Regions from separate parts of the Streptomyces sp. NPDC017993 genome, predicted to be linked through region 2. Evidence: riboswitches for the same ligand, from Rfam matches in the RefSeq annotation. Region 2 holds a riboswitch; the other holds the start of a gene.

Region 1 (5,241 bases), on a different contig from region 2:
GGCCCCCAACAGGCGCGTCAGGCGGGGCGGGTGGCCCCCGCGAAGGGCATCTGGTCGATCGGCGCGATGCGCACCGGCGCACCCGGATGCGGGGCGTGGATCATCTTGCCGTCGCCGATGTAGAGACCGACGTGGCTGATTCCGGAGTTGAAGAACACCAGGTCGCCAGGGGCGAGTTGAGACCTGTCGACGCGGGAGCCCGCATTGATCTGGGTGTAGGTCGTACGGGGCAGGGAGATCCCGCCCGCCTGCCACGCGGCCTGTGTCAGGCCCGAGCAGTCGTACGCGGAGGGGCCGGTAGCGCCCCAGACGTAGGGCTTGCCCAGAGCGGTGTAGGCATACGAAACCGCCTGCGCCGCACGGGGATTGGGAGCCTGGGCGGCCGCCTCCTCTCCCGAGGTGTCGGCGCCTGAGCCTTCCTCGCTCGCCATCCGCTGCCGCTGCTCCTCGGTCAGCCGGTCGAGCAGCCGCTCCGCGGAGTCCAGCTTCCGCACCACCGTCACCCGGTGCTTCTTCAGCGCGGCCTCGGTGTCCGCCATCCGCTCCGCGGTCTCCTCGGCCCGCTCACGGACCTGCCGGATGCTGCCGAGCCGACGCGCGTAACCGGCCACCGCGTTCGCCTGGTGGCTGCCGGCGCGCTCCAGGACGGTGGCGCCGTCGAGGTAGCGCTGGGGGTCCGCGGCAAGCAGCAGCCGGACGGTGGGGTCGACCCCGCCGGAGCGGTACTGGCCGGCGGCCATGGTGCCCAGGCCGGCCTTCGCGGAGTTCAGCTTCCGGGTCCTGCGGGCGGCCTCGTCCTGGAGCTCGCCCAGTTCCTCGCGCGCGGCGTCGGCCTGTTCCTTCGCGCCGTTGTACTTCTGCGTCGCCACCTCTGCCTCCTGGTACAGCGTCTCGACCCGGTCCTGCACCTGGGCGGGGGTGAGTTCGGGTGCGGCCTGGCCGGTGCCGTCGAAGGCGGTGACGGTGGCCGCTCCGGCGAGGGCCAGGGTGGCGGCGGTACGGGCGGTGCGCGCGCCGGGCGCCGTGCCGCCGGTGAGGGCGAGCGGGGCGAGCGGGTGGTGCCTGGTCCTGCGGTGCGACGCCACTGTGGCCGTCACTTCCTTCCCTTCGGGCCGTGCGTGGCCCGGGTGATCCGGGCGGATCCGTGGGTCCGGCGGCGGCCCGTGAAGAGGGGGAGCGGGCCGCCGCCATTCCTTTCGGCGGGGGCGGTCGACGCGTCGCCGGGGCGGAGACCGGCGACAGCGGGGAGTCGACCGCCTGGAGGAGGACGCTAAACCTGCGCCTCCCCGGGCCGAGTCCGCTTGCCCGGCATTGCTCGCATTCGACCGCCGATTGTCCGCAGCTGACCGCGCGGTTGCCGCGGACACGGTCGGCTCCCTGCATGCCCTGACCGAAGCGGCGATCGGGGGTGCCCTGCCCGAAGGCCCGTGCTATGCGGCGGATACGATCCAGCACTATGGACGTAGTAATCAATATCTTCGTCGGCCTGCACATCATCGGTATTGCCTCCCTGCTGGGCGGCTTCCTGACCCAGATGAAGGCGATGAGCGCAGGCGGGGCCCGTTTCGTGCCGGCCATGCTGCACGGCGCGCTGACGATGCTGGTCACCGGCATCGTGCTGGTCGGCCTGAACGAGGCGCAGGACCAGGCCCTCAACACCCTCAAGATCGGCATCAAGATGGCCGTCCTGGTGGTGATCCTGGCGCTGGTCTACGTCAAGCGGGACGAGGAGACGGTCGCCAAGCCGTTGTTCGGCGCCGTCGGCCTGCTCACGGTCGCCAACATCTTCATCGCGGTGCTCTGGACCTGATCCGGCCGCATGACCCGCTCGCCGCACGCACAGCTTCTTGCGCGGGGCTGCCCTGAAAACGACTCACCGCGCGGTCTCGCCTCCGGAGTCCGTCGGGACTTCCGGGGCGATGACCGCGCGGTGGCGTGTGGGGGGTGGCCGTGGGGGGTGGCCTTGGCGGAGCGGTGCCGGCGCTATGCCGGGCGGACGCTCCCGTAGATCGGCATGTAGTAGATCGACTCCTCGCGGACGTTGGCGCCCGGCTTCGGGGCGTGGACCATCTTGCCGTTGCCTATGTACATCCCGACGTGGCTGATGTCGTCGTAGAAGAACACCAGGTCACCGGGCTTGAGGTCCTTGGTGGCCACCCGCTCGCCGACCTTCACCTGGTCCCAAGTCGTGCGCGGCAGCTCGACGCCGGCCGCCTTCCACGCCGCCTGGGTCAGCCCCGAGCAGTCGTAGGACGTGGGGCCGGTCGCGCCCCAGACGTACGGCTTGCCCATCTGCGCGCGGGCGAAGGCGAGCGCCTTCTCCGCCTTGGTCGAGTACGAACCGCCGGTGTCGCTGCCGGTGCCGCCGCCGGTCGAGCCGTCCGAGGTACCGCCGCCGGGCTGCTTCTGTTCCTCGCGCTGCCGGCGCTCCTCCTCGGCCTGCTTGCGCGCCAGCTCCTCGGCCTTGCGCTGGGCCGCGGCCTCACGCTTCCGCTCCAGCTCGGCCAGCCGCGCCTTCTCCTGGGCGGTGAGCCGGGACAGCAGCTGCCGGGCCTCGGTCAGCTTGCCCTGGACCGAGCGCTTGGACTCCTTCAGTGACGTCTGGGACTCCTGGAGCCGCTCCAGGCTGCGGGTCGCCTCCGCGCGCTGCCGGGTCGCCTCGGCCTGCTGCTTCTGATAGTCGGTGACCGCTTCCTTCTGCCGGCCGGTCAGCCGCTCCATGAGGTGGCTGCGGTCGACGAACTGCTGCGGGTCCTTGGCGAGCATCAGCTGCGCGGTCGGGTTCATCCCGCCGGTGCGGTACTGGGCCGACGCGAACGTGCCGAGCGTGCGCCGGGACTCGTTCATCTTCTCGGCGCGCTTGGCGGCGGCGTCGAGGAGCCCGTCGACGGTCTCGCGCTGCCCTTCCGCCTTCTCCTTGGCGGCGTTGTACTTCTGGGTGGCGACCTCGGCCTGGCGGTAGAGGCCGTCGACCTTCTGCTTGACCTCTTCGATGCTGGGCTTGGGGGCCCGGGGTGCCGCGTCGGCGGTCTGCGAGAGCAGGGTGACCGAGGCGAGGGCGGCGGTGGTGAGCCCGGCCGCCGTGCGGCGGCTTCCGGGCGAGGTGAGCACGCGGGTGCGCGGCTTGCGATGCGACGCCAAGGCGTGCGACTCCTTCCGTGGACCGCCTACCGGGTTAGCTGTCGGGTTCGGGCGGGTGTCGCTGACGGAAGGCTTGCCCTACGGTCGCCACGTCCGCCTCGGGCGGCCGTGCCGATCGATTCACCCCGGTGGTGCTGGTGGGTCCCCGGCTCCGGGTGCCTTCGTGGCAGGGCCGGACTCGGCGGAGGCGGCCCGTGCTGACGCTGTCGTCCGCGGGGATGCGGGCTGCCCGAGCGAGCACGGTAGCCAACTCGTGTGGCTCCTGTGAAGGCTGATGTTCGATTTGCCCGAAACCTTTTCGTGACCTGAACGTGCGTCAGGGATTCTTGCGGCAGATGTCACATTCGACCCGTTACGGGGAGCCCGCCCCACGGCTCCGGGCTGTGACGATCCGGTGCACGACGGTGACGAAACGGGCCGCGGCGCCCCGTCGTCGGCGGCCGGTCGTCCCTGTCGTCGTCCCCGTCGGCCTCCGGCCCTCGGTTTCGACGCCCCACGGCCCCCGCTCCGCCGCTTCCCGGCCCCCCTCCGGCGTCACCCCGGCCGATTCGGAACCCACAATCGGCTACTCCGGGGCGGGCTGTCAGTGGGGCGGCCTAGACTCGGTGGGCGATGAGCAGCCTCTTTGACGACAGCTTCCTGGCGGACCTCGGCCCGAAGGGCGAGGAGCCCCCGCCCCCTCCCGAGGACGAGGACGGTCCCGCACAGGAGGAGATCCCCGCCGACCTGTTCGGCGGCCGCTTCGACGTGCCCGGCGGGATCCCGCACGCCATCGGCCCGGGGCGCGACCGCTACTACCGCGACGGCGCCGCCCGCCCGGTGATCGATCCGGACGCCCTCCTGGAGGGGCTCAACGACCAGCAGAAGGCCGCCGTGGCACACACCGGCGGACCGCTGCTGATCGTCGCGGGCGCCGGTTCCGGCAAGACCCGCGTCCTGACGCACCGCATCGCGCATCTGCTCGGCGCGCGCGGTGTGCACCCGGGCCAGATCCTCGCCATCACCTTCACCAACAAGGCCGCGGGCGAGATGAAGGAGCGCGTCGAGGAGCTGGTCGGCCCGCGCGCCCACGCGATGTGGGTCTCCACCTTCCACAGCGCCTGCGTCCGCATCCTGCGCCGGGAGAGCAAGAAGCTGGGCTTCACGTCCTCCTTCTCGATCTACGACGCGGCCGACTCCAAGCGGCTGATGGCGCTGGTGTGCCGGGACCTCGATCTCGACCCCAAGCGCTTCCCGCCCAAGTCCTTCAGCGCCAAGGTCTCCAACCTCAAGAACGAGCTCATCGACGAGGAGGCCTTCGCCCAGCAGGCCGCCGACGGATTCGAGAAGTCCGTCGCCGAGGCGTACTCGATGTACCAGGCACGTCTGCGCGAGGCCAACGCCCTGGACTTCGACGACATCATCATGACCACCGTCAATCTGCTCCAGGCGTTCCCGGACGTCGCCGACCACTACCGCCGCCGCTTCCGGCACGTGCTGGTGGACGAGTACCAGGACACCAACCACGCGCAGTACACCCTCGTACGCGAACTGGTCGGCCCGGCGGAGGACGCTGGCGAACTGTGCGTCGTGGGCGACGCCGACCAGTCCATCTACGCCTTCCGCGGCGCCACGATCCGCAACATCCTCCAGTTCGAGGAGGACTACCCGGACGCCACGACGATCCTGCTGGAGCAGAACTACCGCTCCAGCCAGACGATCCTCAGCGCCGCCAACGCCGTCATCGAGCGCAATGAGAACCGCCGTCCCAAGAACCTCTGGACGGACGCCGGCGCCGGCCCCAAGATCACCGGCTATGTCGCCGACACCGAGCACGACGAGGCGCAGTTCGTCGCCGACGAGATCGACCGGCTGACGGACGCCGGCGACGCCAAGGCCGGCGATGTCGCGATCTTCTACCGCACCAACGCCCAGTCCCGTGTCTTCGAAGAGATCTTCATCCGGGTGGGGCTGCCCTACAAGGTCGTCGGCGGCGTGCGCTTCTACGAGCGCAAGGAGGTCCGCGACGTCCTCGCGTATCTGCGGGTGCTCGCCAACCCCGAGGACACCGTCCCGCTCCGCCGGATTCTGAACGTCCCCAAGCGCGGCATCGGCGACCGC
Region 2 (5,241 bases):
CGCTGAGCAGGGCGATGCCGATCGCGCCGGACTGGGTGAACAGGCCGATGTTGCCGGCTCCGGGCATCCGGGGCGCGAAGGAGGCGTTGAGCCGGGCGTCGGGGGCGGTGTTGATCAGACCGAAGGCGTTGGGGCCGATCAGCCGCATGCCGTAGGAGCGGGCCTGCTGGAGCACCGCCCGCTGCCGCTCGCGGCCTTCGGGACCGGCTTCCGCATAGCCGGACGAGAGGATCAGCACGCCCTGGACGCCGTGCTCACCGCAGTCGCGGACCACCTCGGGGACGCGGGCGGCGGGGACGGCGATAACCGCGAGGTCGACCGGGTCGGGGATCTCGCGCAGGGAGCGGACAGCCGGCACGCCCTCGGGCTCCAGCCGCTCCGTGCCGTCGGCGAAGGCGTGGTTGACGGCGTGCAGACGGCCCGTGAAGCCGGCGTCGAGGACGTTGCGCAGGGCGGTGCGGCCGATGCCTCCGGGGGCACGGCCGGTTCCGATGACGGCGACCGAGCCGGGGGCCAGCAGCCGATGGACGGAGCGGGCCTCGGCGCGCTGCTCGCGGCCGCGCATCACGGCCATGGACTGCTCGGTCGGTTCGAGGTCGAATTCGAGGCGGACCACGCCGTCCTCGAAGGTCCGCTTCTGGGTGTAGCCCGCGTCCGTGAACACCTTGATCATTTTAGTGTTCGCGGGGAGCACCTCGGCGGCGAAGCGGCGGATGCCGCGCTCGCGGGCGACGGCGGCGATGTGCTCCAGGAGGGCCGAGGCGACGCCGCGGCCCTGGTGGGCGTCCTGGACCAGGAAGGCCACCTCGGCCTGGTCGTCCTCGGGGTCCTTGGCGGGCAGCCCCTGGTCGTTGATCCGGTCGTAGCGGACGGTGGCGATGAACTCGCCGCCGACGGTGGCGGCTAGGCCGACCCGGTCGACGTAGTCGTGGTGGGTGAAGCGGTGCACATCGCGGTCGGACAGGCGCGGGTAGGGCGCGAAGAAGCGGTAGTACTTCGACTCGTCCGAGACCTGCTCGTAGAAGGAGACCAGCCGCTCGGCGTCGTCGGCGGCGATGGGGCGGATGCGCGCCGTCCCACCGTCGCGCAGCACCACATCGGCTTCCCAGTGGGTCGGGTAGGCGAGGTCCGGCGGCGTCTGCATGCGGCCAGGGTACGGCCGGGCACCGACAGCCGGCTCGGCATGCGTACCCTCTGGAAGCGGAACAGGCACGGGGTACCGTGCCCGGCGCGGGCCTTGGCCCGTTCCGCCGGTAACTCCCCCGGGAAGTGCCTGCTCGCAAGAAGGCCAGGCCGAAGGGCCGCCGGGGCATCCCGGCACCGTGAGAGACTGGTCTAGACAACAGTCACGACTTGAAGGGCAACACCATGGCTGAGCGCCGCGTCAATGTCGGATGGGCCGAGGGCCTGCACGCCCGTCCCGCGTCGATCTTCGTCCGTGCCGCGACCGCGTCCGGCGTCCCGGTGACGATCGCCAAGGCCGAGGGCAACCCGGTCAACGCCGCCTCCATGCTCGCGGTCCTGGGCCTCGGCGCCGAGGGCGGCGAGGAAATCGTGCTGGCCTCCGACGCCGAAGGCGCCGACGCCGCGCTCGACCGCCTGGCCAAGCTCGTCTCGGAGGGCCTCGAGGAGCTCCCCGAGACCGTCTGAAGTCCCTCGGGACCCCAGCGTCCACGGCCCCGCCGCGGCGACCTGACAACGGTCGCCGCAGCGGGGCCGTGCCGTTGCCGGGGGTAGCGCGATGCGCGGCGGGACGCGATGCGCGGCGGGACGCCGGCCGAGGTCTCGGCGCCATCAACGGGCGCGTGGGGGCGTGCAGCGAAGGCCTTGATTGCCGCATCGGTGGAACGCCCGTTAGAAAATATGGCGCGGGATAATCGGTGCCCCGCATTCCATCGAGAAAACAGCGCCACCGCGCGGGCATGCCGAATATCCGGTTCACCGAATTCCGGGACCGGCCATGAGGAAACAGGCCGAATACCGGCCACCGCTTCCCCGCGCGCAAATGCATTGCGCGCCTTCTTTGTATACGGGGCGCTTGTTAATGGCGGGCGCGTGCCGTGTTGACGGGCTGTTTCGGATTCCTCACCTCGGCCGCGCCGGGGCGCCGCAGCCGGTGCACCGGCAGGGACCGCTCGATATGAGCGGCCATCAGGGCGCGGGCGCGCTCGGCGTCACCCCGGGCCACCGCGTCCAGCACCGCGCCGTGCTCGTCCCACGACTCGGCCACCCGGGCGGGCAGTTCCACGACATACATCCACTCGATCTTCCGCCGCAGCTGGGTGAGCAGCGCCGTCAGGCTGGGGCTGCCGGCCGCCTGGGCGAGGGTTTCGTGGAACCAGCCGTCCAGTTGGCGCAGGTCCGCGGGATGGCCGTGGCGGGCCCGCTCCCGGCCCAGTCGGACGAGGCCGCGCAGCACCTTGAGGTGGGCCGGGCTGCGGCGGGTGGCCGCGCGGGCGGCGCCCAGCGGCTCCAACAGGGCGCGGATGTCCAGCAGATCGGCGGCCTCCTGCTCGGTCGGCTCGGCGACGCAGGCGCCCGCGTGGTGGCGGGTGGTGACGAACCCCTCGGACTGCAAGGTCCGCAGCGCCTCCCGGACAGGGACCCTGGAGACGCCGTAACGGGCCGCCAGGATGTCCTCGATCAGCCTGCTCCCCGGCGCGAGCACACCGGAGACGATGTCATCGCGAATCGCCGTGCATACCGCGTGCGCGGAAATATGGCCTCGCATCGCCTGGTGCCTCCGCCGTAATCCCCTGGAAACGCCGCCGATCGGCGACTTTTCCGTGACTCTATTCGACCGGGCCGGGTTTTCCGACGGGCTTCGGGTATTCATGGATATTTTTTGGCCATCGGCGTATCCGGTGGCCGACGTGCACCGGATACGCCGAAGCCCCGGCCGGGGCCGGGGCTTCGGAGAGGCTGCGGTGTCGGACGCGTCAGACGTTGACGCCGTGCCCGCGGAGGTACGCGACCGGGTCGATGTCCGAGCCGTAGTCCGGACCGGTGCGGGCCTCGAAGTGCAGGTGCGGCCCGGTGACGTTGCCGGTGGCCCCGGAGAGGCCGATCTGCTGGCCGGGGGTGACGGTCTGGCCGACCGAGACACCCAGCGACGACAGGTGGCCGTACTGGGTGTACGTGCCGTCGTTCATCTTGATCACGATGTTGTTGCCGTACGAGCCGCCCCAGCCGGCCTCGACGACGGTGCCCCGGCCCACGGCGTGCACGGAGCTGCCCGAGGCGGCGTGGAAGTCGATGCCGGAGTGGCTGCCGGAGGACCACAGGCCGCTGGTGGCCTTGTAGGCGGTCGAGACGTAGGAGCCGTCGACGGGGGCGACGTAGGCGTTGAGGCGCTTGCGCTCCGCCTCGCGGGCGGCGCGCTCCTTGGCCTCGCGCTCCGCCTTGGCCTTCGCCTCGGCCTTCTTCTTGGCTTCCTCGGCACGCCGCTTGGCCTCTTCGGCCACCTTCTCGGCCAGGGCCTCGGCCTTGGCCTTCGCGGCGGCGGCCTCGGCGGCCTCCTGCTGGGCGTCGGCCTGGGCGGCGATGCGGCCGGCGAGTTCGTCGCCCAGCACGACGGCCTGCTGCAGGCCGGTGTCCTGGGTGCGGGCCGTGTCCGTCGCGGCCAGCGCCGGCGAGGCCACGGAGGCGACGACGCCGGTGGCGGTGAGGGTGGCTATGCCGGCGATTTTGCGGGTCGTGCGAGCGGTGCGGCTCGCACCACGATGCTTCCCGGTGGCACGGGTGAACGCCATGTGCTGGCTTGTCCTTTCCTTCCTTCTCGCCTACCGGGTTAGCTGACGGGTTCGGAGCAGGAAGGTCTCCTACGGCCCCCTCCGAGGAGGGATCCGATTCACCCCAGGGGACATGTGGGTCCCCGGCTCCCCTGGCTCGCGCCGTACGGGGACTCGGCGATGACTGCCCGGTGCCACGGTTGCGGCGTACTTCTGACGAACAGCCGGACTGACGCTAAACGGGACATCTTTCAATCGGCAAACAGAACCGGCACTTTGTGCGGCACGCCACAGGGGCACCACGCAACCAGCCACAATAATCCGGACATAAAGGTGATCCCGTGACGGGTGAGCGTCACGGGATCACTTTTCATGCGATATGTGCGACGGTCGCCGGCCTCCGCCGGACCGCCGCGGTGTCACCACGGCAGGTCAGCCGCTGACGACCTTCACCTCACCGACACCCAGCGCCTTGACGGGCTCGGCGATCTGCACGGCGTCGCCCACCAGGATCGTCACCAGCCGGTCCCCGGGGAAGGCGTTGACCACCGCGGCGGTCGCCTCGACCGTGCCGGTCTCGGCCAGCCGCGCGTACATCTGCGCCTGGAAGTCGTCCGGCAGATGCTGCTCGACCTGATCGGCGAGGGTGCCCGCGACGGCCGCTGCCGTCTCGTACTTCAGCGGCGCGACCCCGACGAGGTTCTGCACGGCGACATCACGCTCGGCGTCCGTGAGTCCCTCCGCCGCCACGGTACGCAGCACCTTCCACAGGTCCTCAAGCGCCGGTCCGGTGGAGGCGGTGTCCACCGAGCCGCTGATCGCGAGCATCGCGGCGCCGCTGCCGTCCGCGGAGGAACGCAGCACCTGTCCGAACGCACGCACCCCGTAGGTGTAGCCCTTCTCCTCACGCAGGACGCGGTCCAGACGGGAGGTGAGGGTGCCGCCCAGGCAGTACGTGCCGAGGACCTGCGCCGGCCAGACCCGGTCGTGCCGGTCGGCACCGATGCGGCCGATGAGCAGCTGCGTCTGGACGGCGCCGGGGCGGTCCACGATCACCACGCGGCCGGTGTCGTCCGCGGTGATCGGCGAGGCCTTCACCGGCTCGGCGGTCGAGCCGGTCCAGGCGCCGAGGGTGCCGGCGAGCGCCGCGTCCAGGTCGATGCCGGTGAAGTCACCGACGATGACGGCGGTGCCCGTCGCGGGCCGTACATGCGCCGCGTAGAAGGCACGGACGGCCGCGGCGTCGATCCGCTCGACGGTCTCCTCGGTGCCCTGGCGGGGCCGCGACATCCGGGACGTCGCCGGGAACAGCTCCTTGGACAGGGCCATCGCGGCCCGCCGCGCGGGGTTGGCGAGCTCGTGCGGGATCTCGTCGAGGCGGTTGCGTACCAACCGCTCGATCTCGCTGTCCGGGAAGGCGGGCGCGCGCAGGGCGTCGGCGAGCAGGCCGAGGGCGCGGTCCAGCCGGGACGCCGGCACTTCGAGGGAGACCCTCAGGCCCGGGTGGTCG

What was found. Region 2 has a riboswitch for cyclic di-AMP ahead of ACH4FH_RS05845 (M23 family metallopeptidase). Riboswitches for the same ligand answer to the same signal wherever they lie in the genome.
Region 1: linked by a shared signal. The riboswitch ahead of ACH4FH_RS10335 (NlpC/P60 family protein) and the one ahead of ACH4FH_RS05845 (M23 family metallopeptidase) in region 2 are both predicted to bind cyclic di-AMP.

What each region holds. Positions count from the first base shown of each region.
Region 1 covers NZ_JBIRGO010000005.1:151,730-156,970, forward strand. The annotation lists gene ACH4FH_RS10325 (C40 family peptidase) at 18-1,097, opposite strand; gene ACH4FH_RS10330 (hypothetical protein) at 1,457-1,810, shown strand; gene ACH4FH_RS10335 (NlpC/P60 family protein) at 1,984-3,141, opposite strand; cyclic di-AMP (ydaO/yuaA leader) riboswitch at 3,149-3,335, opposite strand; gene pcrA (DNA helicase PcrA) at 3,754-5,241, shown strand, end outside.
Region 2 covers NZ_JBIRGO010000003.1:116,333-121,573, reverse strand. The annotation lists gene ACH4FH_RS05860 (GNAT family N-acetyltransferase) at 1-1,144, opposite strand, end outside; gene ACH4FH_RS05855 (HPr family phosphocarrier protein) at 1,369-1,650, shown strand; gene ACH4FH_RS05850 (GntR family transcriptional regulator) at 2,042-2,731, opposite strand; gene ACH4FH_RS05845 (M23 family metallopeptidase) at 2,940-3,752, opposite strand; cyclic di-AMP (ydaO/yuaA leader) riboswitch at 3,765-3,921, opposite strand; gene ACH4FH_RS05840 (M16 family metallopeptidase) at 4,164-5,241, opposite strand, start outside.